2 regions of the Nonomuraea sp. NPDC049646 genome follow, and region 2 is predicted to be linked to the other one. Evidence: riboswitches for the same ligand, from Rfam matches in the RefSeq annotation. Region 2 holds a riboswitch; the other holds the start of a gene.

Region 1 (5,042 bases), on a different contig from region 2:
GGACGTCGGCGGCCAGCGCCGGGGCGCCCATGACGCCGGTGTCCATGAGGACGACGCCCTGGCCGGCCCGGATGATCAGGTCGCGGACGAGGGCGTACTCCTCCCCCTTGGTGTCGAGGGTGCCCAGCAGCAAGACCGCCATGTCAGACCTCCTACGATCGGCCTTCCGACCTTACCCCGGCGATCTCCGCGCGGCGGATCCCGAGGACGTCCACGCCGTGTTCGGACGGCGGGCGGGAGCCGAAGATGCGGCGTTCATCCTCGGTGATGGCGACGTCGTTGACGCTGGCCTCCCGGCGGCGCATCAGCCCCGACGCGTCGAACTCCCACTGCTCGTTGCCGTAGCTGCGCCACCACTGGCCGGCGGCGTCGCGGGACTCGTACTGGAAGCGGACGGCGATGCGGTCGCCGGTGAACGCCCACAGCTCCTTGCGCAGGGCGTAGTCCAGCTCGCGGGCCCACTTGCGGCGCAGGAACTCCGCGATCCCGGCGCGGCCGGTGACGAACTCGCCGCGGTTGCGCCACACCGAGTCCTCGGTGTACGCGAGCGCGACGCGTTCGGGGTCGCGGGTGTTCCAGGCGTCCTCGGCGGCCTGGACCTTGATCCGGGCGGTCTCCTCGGTGAACGGCGGCACGGGCGGGCGGGTCATGGGCAGTCCTCTCCGATCGGGAGAACGGTCGTTCTCCCGGGTTGTGCGCTAGCGTAGAGAACGACCGTTCTCCGCGGCAAGCACCTGGAGGGGTGTCATGGATCACGAGCAGCGGCTGCTGGACGCCGCGGGCGACCTGTTCTACCGCCGCGGCGTGCAGGCGGTCGGCATGGACGAGATCCGGGCCGCCTCCGGCCTCTCGCTGAAGCGCCTCTACCAGTGCTTCCCGTCGAAGGAGGCGCTGGTCGTGGCCTATCTGCGGCGGCGCGACGAACGCTGGATGGCCTCGCTCACCGCGTACGTGGCCGACGCCGGCGACCCCGTCCCGGCGGTCTTCGCCTGGCTGGAACGCTGGTTCGCCGAGGACGACTTCCGCGGCTGCGGGTTCGCCAACGCCTTCGCCGAGCTGGGCGCCGGTTCGGCCGCCGTCCGCACGGCGGTGCGCGAGCACAAGGAGCGCCTGCGCGCCTACCTGCGCTCGCTCGCCGAGGAGGCGGGAGCCGGGGACCCCGGCCTGCTCGCCGAGCAGTTGCTCACCCTGATCGACGGCGCCACGGTGACCGCGATGATCTCCGAGGAGCCGGGCGCGGCCCGCTCGGCCGGGCAGGCCGCGGCGGCCCTGGTCCAGCGGCAGCGGCGGCCCTGAACGCGAAAGAGCGCACTCCCCTCGGGGAATGCGCTCTTTCGCAAGGGTGGATCAGGCGGCGTACGACGGGTAGCCGTAGCCGACGACCTGGGAGGTCGGGCGGACGCGCTGCTCGACCTTGCCGTTGCCGGTGTTGCCCTCGATCGTGGAGATCGTGCCGTCGCCGTTGTCCTTGACGACGAAGCCGACGTGCTGGATGTCGCTCAGGCTCTTGCTGCCGCTCCAGGAGAAGAAGACGACGGCGCCCGGCTTGGCCTCGGTGCCCCAGCGGTGGTTGGCGGCGAACCACTTGGCGTGGGTCACGGTGTAGGCGTCCCAGCCGACCTGCGGGCGGGCGCCGGTCTGCTCGCCGACCCAGGAGACGAACATCGAGCACCAGGGGGCGTTCAGGTACATGGCGCGGTTGCCGCCGTCACGCGCGGCGGTCTCGGCGGCGCGCTGGGAGTCGGCGTACCACTTCTGGAACTTGGTGCCGCCGCCGTTGGCGTCCTCCGACGTGCCGACCTGGGCGCGGGCCGTGGCCAGCACCTGGGCGGCGGTGACGTTGACCTTGCCCTTGGCGCTCTCGTCGGCGGCGCGGTTCTGCGCGACGTGCGGCTGCGCGGCCACGCCGGCGACCTTGGCGGTCTGGGCGGCGGTGTGGGCGGTGGCGTGGGTGGTGTCGGCGTTCACTGCCGCGTGCGTGCCGAGCACGCCGGCGACGGCGGTCGCGCCGAGAGCGATCTTGGCGAGGTCGAGCTTGAAGGCACGGTGAAGACGGTGCTTGGCCATGAGGGTGTTACTCCTTGAGCTTCCGTGCCGCTTGCCGGGTTAGCTGACGGGTTCGGGCGGGAAGCTGCCCTACGGCACCACGGTGCCGATTCACCCCATTGGACACATGGGTCCCCGGTTCCGCGCACAGGCGGATTCAGCGGTCTCTTGGTCAGGCAAAGGGCTGACGCATCGTCTTCCCGGGCCCGGGAAAGGGCCTGAAGGTATTTGCGCGACGCCCGGATGCGGGGATTGCCCGCATCGATTCTGTACAACACGGGTCCCGCTAGGGTAATTCCCTGGCAATGCCATCCCTACCTGGGACGACTCCCCGTTCGGCTGTGTACAACCAAGCTACCCGGCGAGTAATTCCCAGGCAAATGGCGGCAATGAATTCGACGCTGCGTCGGAGAAACGCTACGCAGCGAATCGGTTCACGCCACGTGCGCCTTTATCGCCACGCTGGTGAGGGCCAGCAACAATTCCAGATCCGGCTCGGCGTCGACCTGCACGGCGACCCAGGCGCGGTCGCGGCAGGCGTGAACCTGGTCGCAGGCCCGCAGATACGGCTCCAGGCGGCCGATGGCGGGGGCGGTGAGCCGCAGGTGGACCTCGTCCCGGCCGGCCAGGCGCAGGATCTCGGTTCCGTGTACGGCGAAGGCGACCTGTTGACCGGTGCCGCTGACGTTCAGCGACGGCCAGGACCGTAACTCCGCGACCGCGCGGGCCACGTAGGGCCCGCGTCGCGTGGGCGTCCGCCGCCAGGCGGAGATTCCTGCCACGCTCCCATGCTGAGCCACGGCTCAGCCCGCCGTCAGCCCCCGTTCCCGAACCGTTATCCCCTCGTGAACGGCCGTGTCCGCGGTCTGACCGGCACGATTACGGACGCCTGACCGATACGTATTGACGCTCCCCCAGGCAGAGGCTACCGTCGATTCACAACTTAAAGGAAACTTTCCTAATAGTTTCCCCAGAAGTCTCCCATCCCACTCCCCACACACCCCCCAACGGATGTCGGAGCGACATGAAACACACCATTCTGAGCAAGGTCCTGGCGGGAATGGCGGCGTTGGCCCTGCCCCTCACCGCGGCCGTGGCCGCCCCACCGCTCGCCTCCGCCAGCACGGTGGCGTACGCGGCGGCCTGGGCCCCGTGGACCGCCTACACGGCGGGCACGGTCGTCACCTACAACGGCGTCGACTACGTCTGCCTCCAGGCGCACACCTCCCAGCCCGGCTGGGAGCCGCCGAACGTGGCGGCGCTGTGGAAGGTCTCCGGCGGCGGCGGCAGCGACACGACCGCGCCGTCCGTGCCGGGCAACCTGCGCTCGACCGGCGTCACGAACACGAGCGTGGCCCTGGCCTGGGACGCCTCCACCGACAACGTGGCGGTGACCGGCTACGAGGTCTACCGCGGCGGCACGCTGGTCACGACCGTCACGGGCACCACGTACAACGACACGGGCCTCACCGCGAGCACGGCGTACAGCTACACCGTGCGCGCGCGCGACGCGGCCGGCAACCGCTCGGCCAACAGCAACCAGATCTCGGCGACGACCACCGGCGGCGGTGGCGGCGACGACACGACCCCGCCGTCGGTGCCCGGCAACCTGCGCTCGACCGGCGTCAGCAACAGCAGCGTCTCGCTGGCCTGGAACGCCTCCACCGACAACGTGGCCGTGACCGGCTACGAGGTCTACCGCGGCGGCACGCTGGTCACGACCGTCACGGGCACCACGTACAACGACAGCGGCCTCAGCGCCAACACCTCCTACAGCTACACCGTGCGCGCGCGTGACGCGGCCGGCAACCGCTCCGCCGACAGCAACCAGATCACCGCGACCACCACGGGCGGCGGCGGTGGCGGCGGCAACAAGGTGCTGGGCTACTTCGTCCAGTGGGGCATCTACCAGCGCGGCTACCACGTCAAGAACATCGACACCAGCGGCTCGGCGGCCAAGCTGACCCACATCAACTACGCGTTCGGCAACGTGCAGAACGGACAGTGCACGATCGGCGACAGCTACGCCGACTACGACCGCTTCTACCAGGCGGGCGAGAGCGTCGACGGCGTCGCCGACACCTGGGACAACGGCGCGCTGCGGGGCAACTTCAACCAGCTGCGCAAGCTGAAGAAGAAGTACCCCAACCTGAAGGTGCTCTTCTCCTTCGGCGGCTGGACCTGGTCCGGCGGCTTCGGCCAGGCGGCGCAGAACCCGACGGCCTTCGCCGACTCCTGCTACAAGCTGGTGGAGGACCCCCGCTGGGCCGACGTCTTCGACGGCATCGACATCGACTGGGAGTACCCGAACGCCTGCGGCCTGACCTGTGACACCAGCGGCGCGGCGGCGTTCAAGAACGTGATGTCGGCGCTGCGCTCCCGCTTCGGCGCGAACAACCTGGTCACCGCGGCCATCACCGCCGACGGCAACAACGGCGGCAAGATCGACGCGGCCGACTACGGCGGCGCCGCCCAGTACGTCGACTGGTACAACGTCATGACGTACGACTTCTTCGGCGGCTGGGACGCGCAGGGCCCGACCGCCCCCCACTCCCCGCTCACCACCTGGGACAAGATCCCGGTCCCCGGCTTCTACACCGACAACGCCATCCAGAAGCTGAAGAGCAAGGGCGTCCCGGCCGCCAAGCTGCTGCTCGGCATCGGCTTCTACGGCCGCGGCTGGACCGGCGTGACCCAGGCCGCGCCCGGCGGCACCGCGACCGGCCCGGCGCCCGGCACGTACGAGCAGGGCATCGAGGACTACAAGGTCATCAAGACCCGCTGCCCGTCCACCGGCACGGTCGCGGGCACGGCCTACGCCTACTGCGGCAACCAGTGGTGGAGCTACGACACGCCGAGCACCATCGGCGGCAAGATGAGCTACTCGAAGAACCAGGGCCTCGGCGGCGCGTTCTTCTGGGAGCTCAGCGGTGACACCACCAACGCCGAACTCCTCACGGCCATGAAGAACGGCCTCGGATAAGTTCGCACGTCAA
Region 2 (5,042 bases):
CGAGGTCAGCCCTCCTGCCCGTCCAGACGCCTGCGCATGGCCTTCTCCCGCTCGATCTCCGCCGGGTCGGACGAGGCCGCGTCGGGCGCGTCGGAGGCGTCGTAGACCCGCCACACGTCCAGGCCGATCCCGTCGGAGCCCTCCGGGACGGGCACGCGCATGGCCCATTCCAGAGCCTCCTCCCTGGACTTCACCTGGATCAGCCAGAACCCCGCGATCAGCTCCTTGGCCTCGGCGAACGGACCGTCGATCACCGTGGCCCGGCCGCTGCTGTAGGCGATCTGCGCGCCCTGCGAGCTCGGGTAGAGCCCTTCGGCGGCCAGCAGCACCCCCGCCTTGGCCAGCGCCTCGTTGTAGGCGTGCATGTTGTCGACGAGCTCCTGGCTGGGCAGCGCCCCGGCCTCGGTCTCCCCGTTGGCCTTGCCGACGATCATGAATTTCATCGTGCCGTCCCTTCCGTCCGCGGCCCCCGGGCGGAGCCGGCCTCGCCGAAGCGTCGAACGGGCGCCGGCCGGATCGACACGCGGGCGCGGACCGTCCGCCTCCAGGCACCGTACCGGTCGTGCGGCCGGGTGGCCGATGTGCCATCCTCGCCCCATGCACCAACCCGCACAAGACGCCCCCGTCCCCAACCGGGCCCTCTGGGACGAGCGCGCCCGCGTCCACGGCTCCACCTCCGCCGACCGGTTCTACGACGTCGACGCCTTCCTCGCCGGCCGGCAGACCCTCTACGCGCTCGAACGCCGCCTGGCCGGCGACGTCGCCGGCCTGGACCTGCTCCACCTCCAGTGCCACTTCGGCCTGGACACGCTGAGCTGGGCACGGCTGGGAGCGCGGGTGACCGGCGTCGACTTCTCCCCGGTGGCGGTCGCCCGCGCCCGCGACCTGGCGGACAGGGCCGGGCTGGCGGCCACGTTCGTGGAGGCCGACACGCAGCGGCTGCCGGAGTCGCTGGCCGGCGGCTTCGACCTGGCGGTGGCCACGTACGGCGTGCTGTGCTGGATCGGCGACCTGGACGCCTGGATGCGCGGCGCGGCCATGGCGCTGCGGCCCGGCGGGCGGCTGGTGCTGGTCGACCTGCATCCGGCCTACGAGACGGTGTCCTCGCTCGACCCGCTGGTGGCCGACTGGCCCTACGGCGGCGGCAAGGCCCACCGGGAGACGGTGACCGGCACGTACGCCGACGCCGCGGTGGTGACCGAGGCCCACGAGGCGGTCGAGTACCCGCACTCGGTGGGCGAGATCGTCACGGCGGCGGCGCGGGCCGGGTTCACGGTGGCCGAGCTGGGCGAGCACGTCGAGACGGAGATGGACCCGCGCGGCCTGCTGACCCAGGGCGCGGACGGCCGGTACCGGTTCCCGTTCGGGGACTCGCACCTGCCGATCCTGTACTCGCTGCTGGCGGTCCGGCCCTGAAGACGCGGCGAGCGCGCGTCCTCGTGCGGGACGCGCGCTCGGAGCGGGGGAGGTCAGCTCGCGTACTGGGGGTATCCGTAGCCGACGACCTGCGACTTCGGACGGACGCGCTCCTCGACCTTGCCGTTGCCGGTGTTGCCCTCGATCGTGGAGATCGTGCCGTCGCCGTTGTCCTTGACGACGAAGCCGACGTGCTGGATGGCGTCCAGGCTCTTGCTGCCGCCCCAGGAGAAGAAGACCACGGCTCCGGGCCTGGCCTCGGCTCCCCAGCGGTCGTTGGCGGCGAACCACTTGGCGTGGGCCACGGTCCAGGCGTCCCAGCCGACCTGCGGGCGGGCGCCGGTGTGCTCGCCGACCCAGGAGACGAAGATCGAGCACCAGGGGGCGTTCAGGTACATCGCGCGGGTGCCGCCGTCGCGGGCGATGGTCTCGGCGGCGCGCTGGGAGTCGGCGTACCACTTCTGGAACTTGGTGCCGCCGCCGTAGGCGTTCTCGGAGGTGCCGACCTGGGCCTTGGCCATGGCCAGGACCTGCTGGGCGGTGACGTTGACCTGGGTCTCCTCCGCCTTGCGGGTCTGGGCGGCGGCCTGCGGCGCGACGGCCGAGTGGCCGGTCGCCGCCGCCGGGCCCGCGCTGTCGGCGGCCGCGGCGGTGGCGTGGGCGCCGATGGCGGAGGCGAGGATGGCCGCGCCGAGCGCGGCGTGGGCGTAGGTGATCTTCGGGGCACGGATGGGACGGTGCTTGGCCATCGAGGGCATTACTCCTTGCTTCCATGCCGCTTACCGGGTTAGCTGACGGGTTCGGACGTGGAAGCTGCCCTACGGCACCGAAGTGCCGATTCACCCCAAAGGACGTGGGTCCCCGGTTCCGCCCGGAGGCGGATTCAGCGGTCACAGGACGATCCTGTGAAATGTCTTGCGATGGTTGGACAAAGCCGGACAAACCGGACGTCTGCCGCGAGATGCCCCACAAGGTAATACATCGGGCAAGAGTGTGGCAAATGCCTAAAGGTCCAGCTAGGAGAGTTGTGCCCGTGCTTCGGCCAGAAGCCCCATCATGGCAAGGGATTCGTCAAGCGGCATGATCGCGCTCTCGGTGCGGCCCTCGATCGTGGCCGCGCGCACCTCGCGCAGCTCGCCCGCGTACCCGTTGTCGGCCGGGTCGAGCACCAGCTCCTCCGTCTCCATCGACGGCCCCGACAGCAGCACCCGCCGTGGCGCCCAGAACGGCGCCGCGATGTCGGCCCGCATCGACGTGCCCACCACGCTCGCGTCGTTGGCGTGATGGGCCAGCAGCGAGACGTCCACCAGGGCCCGCCGCCCGTCCGGGTACAGCAGCAGCCCGCCGGCCTCGGCGTCGACCCCGCTGGGCGCCAGCGAGCCGGCCATCCGCAGCTCCGCGGGCATGCCGAGCAGCAGCTGCGCCAGCCCGAACGGGTAGATCCCCAGGTCGAGCAGGGCTCCGCCGCCCAGCTCCGGCGCCCACAGCCGGTGGGCGGGGTCGTAGGGCAGCGCGAAGCCGAACGAGGCCCGCACCGACCGGATCTCACCGAAGCGCGGATCGGCCGCCACCCGCTGGATGAGCGGGTTGAAGCGCATCCACATCGCCTCCATGAGAAAGACCCCGGCCGCGCGGGCCAGCGCCACCATGCGCTCGGCGTCGGCCACGTCGGCCGCCAGCGGCTTCTCGCACAGCACGGACTTGCCCGCCGCGATGGCCGCCTCGGCCACCTCCAGGTGCTGGGCGTGCGGCGTGGCGACGTAGATCGCGTCGACGGCCGGATCGGCGCACAGGGCCTCGTAGGAGCCGTAGGCCGACTCCGCGCCCAGCTCGTCGGCCAGCGCCCGCGCCCTGAGCGGGCTCCGCGAGCCGACGGCGGCCACCCGCATGCCGGGCTCGGCCACGATGGCCGCCCCCACGGTACGCGCGATGCCGCCGGTCGCCGCTATTCCCCAGGTGAAATCTCGCACGACCGAGATCGTAGAGCGCTCAGGTCAGGTTGAACGAGTCGGGGTCGGGCCCGATCCGCCGCCCCGCGTTCATCGCGCCGATGGCCGCCATGTCCTCGGTGTCGAGGATGAAGTCGAACACGTCGATGTTCTCCTCGATCCGCGACGGCGTGACCGACTTGGGGATCACCACGTTGCCGAGCTGGAGGTGCCAGCGCAGCACGATCTGGGCGGGCGTCTTGCCGTACTTCTCCGACAGCACGCGCAGCGCCGGGTCGGCCAGCAGCCCCTTGCCCTGCCCGAGCGGGCTCCACGCCTCGGTCAGGATGCCGTTGGCCTCGTGGAAGGCGCGCATCTCGCGCTGCTGGAAGTACGGGTGCAGCTCGATCTGGTTGATCGACGGCGTGATGTCGGTCTCCTCCATCAGCCGGGTCAGGGTGGCGATCGTGAAGTTGGAGACCCCGATGGCCTTGGCCCGGCCGTCCCGGTAGATCTTCTCCAGCGCCCGCCAGGCCTGCACGTACCTGTCCTGCTGCGGGACCGGCCAGTGGATCAGGAAAAGATCTACGTAGTCGAGGCCCAGGCGGGCCAGGCTCTCGTCGAAGGCCTGCTCGGCGCGCCCGTGATCGCCGTTCCACAGCTTGGTGGTGACGAACACCTTCTCCCGCGGCACCCCGGCGGCGCGCACGGCCCGGCCGACGCCCTCCTCGTTCTCGTAGGCGGCGGCGGTGTCGACGTGCCGGTATCCGGCGCGCAGCGCGGTGGTCACCGCGTGCTCGGCGTCGTCGGCAGGGACCTGCCAGACGCCGAAGCCGAGCTGTGGTATCTGCACACCGTCGGTGTTGAGCATCAGCGAGTTCATACCCTCCATTGTTCACGTGTCGTTTCTTGCGGCTTAAGCAGGCCGGGCTACCTTGAGGCGGGTCGTGCAAGGCCATCCACCGGCTGGGGGAAACAGAGTGGTCAGACAGGCGTCGGCCTGGGTGGAGTCTCCGCTCCAGATGCTGTGCGCCGTCGAGGCCCACCATGCCGGGCTGCTCGGCCCGGACACCGTGGTCGTGCCGCGCGCCGGCCTGCGTCCGCTGCGCGCCACCCGCAAGGAGCTGCGCCGCCTCGACCTGCCCGCCGGCCTGGTGCTGGACGAGCCGCGCGAGCGCATGCCGCGCCGCGTCCAGGCCGTGGGCGACGCGTTCTCCGGCAAGGTCCAGATGCGCTGGCTGACCTCCGACCCCGGCCGCATCGTCGTCGTGGACGACGGCCTGGCCACGCTCAGGCTGCTCGAACTGCTGGCCGCCGGGCCGTTCCGGCCGCTGCTGCGGGCGCGGGCGACTCCGTCGCGGGCGCGCGCCCTGCTCGGCCTGGCCGCCGCGCTGCGGCTGCGGCTGAGCCGGGTGTCGGTCTTCACCGCCCTGCCCGTCCCCGACGAGCTGGCCGCCGCCGTCCGGGGGGCGGGCGTCGACCTCGTCCGCCACGACTTCGCCTGGCTGCGCGCCCAGCCGCCGAGCGCCCAGGGGCCCGCCGAGCGCACGGTCGTCCTCGGCACGTCCCTGGTCCGCAACGGCCTGGTCCACCGCGACCACTACCTGCGCTGGCTGACCGACCTGGCCGGGCGCGAGCCGCTGGCCTACTACCCGCACCGCCGCGAGGACCCCGTCGACTTGGCGCTGATCGGCGAAC

The links. A riboswitch is a leader RNA that binds a small molecule or an ion and turns the genes downstream of it on or off. The one in region 2 is predicted to bind cyclic di-AMP.
Region 1: another riboswitch for cyclic di-AMP. It lies ahead of ACIBQ8_RS14695 (CHAP domain-containing protein); the one in region 2 lies ahead of ACIBQ8_RS00865 (CHAP domain-containing protein).

What each region holds. Positions count from the first base shown of each region.
Region 1 is NZ_JBITLU010000004.1:478,094-483,135, reverse strand. It holds gene ACIBQ8_RS14710 (Tm-1-like ATP-binding domain-containing protein) at 1-142, opposite strand, end outside; gene ACIBQ8_RS14705 (nuclear transport factor 2 family protein) at 153-656, opposite strand; gene ACIBQ8_RS14700 (TetR/AcrR family transcriptional regulator) at 748-1,296, shown strand; gene ACIBQ8_RS14695 (CHAP domain-containing protein) at 1,348-2,067, opposite strand; cyclic di-AMP (ydaO/yuaA leader) riboswitch at 2,082-2,219, opposite strand; gene ACIBQ8_RS14690 (luciferase family protein) at 2,481-2,828, opposite strand; gene ACIBQ8_RS14685 (glycosyl hydrolase family 18 protein) at 3,071-5,029, shown strand.
Region 2 is NZ_JBITLU010000001.1:186,811-191,852, reverse strand. It holds gene ACIBQ8_RS00875 (YciI family protein) at 6-443, opposite strand; gene ACIBQ8_RS00870 (class I SAM-dependent methyltransferase) at 598-1,416, shown strand; gene ACIBQ8_RS00865 (CHAP domain-containing protein) at 1,470-2,165, opposite strand; cyclic di-AMP (ydaO/yuaA leader) riboswitch at 2,178-2,315, opposite strand; gene ACIBQ8_RS00860 (Gfo/Idh/MocA family protein) at 2,433-3,386, opposite strand; gene ACIBQ8_RS00855 (aldo/keto reductase) at 3,406-4,227, opposite strand; gene ACIBQ8_RS00850 (hypothetical protein) at 4,325-5,042, shown strand, end outside.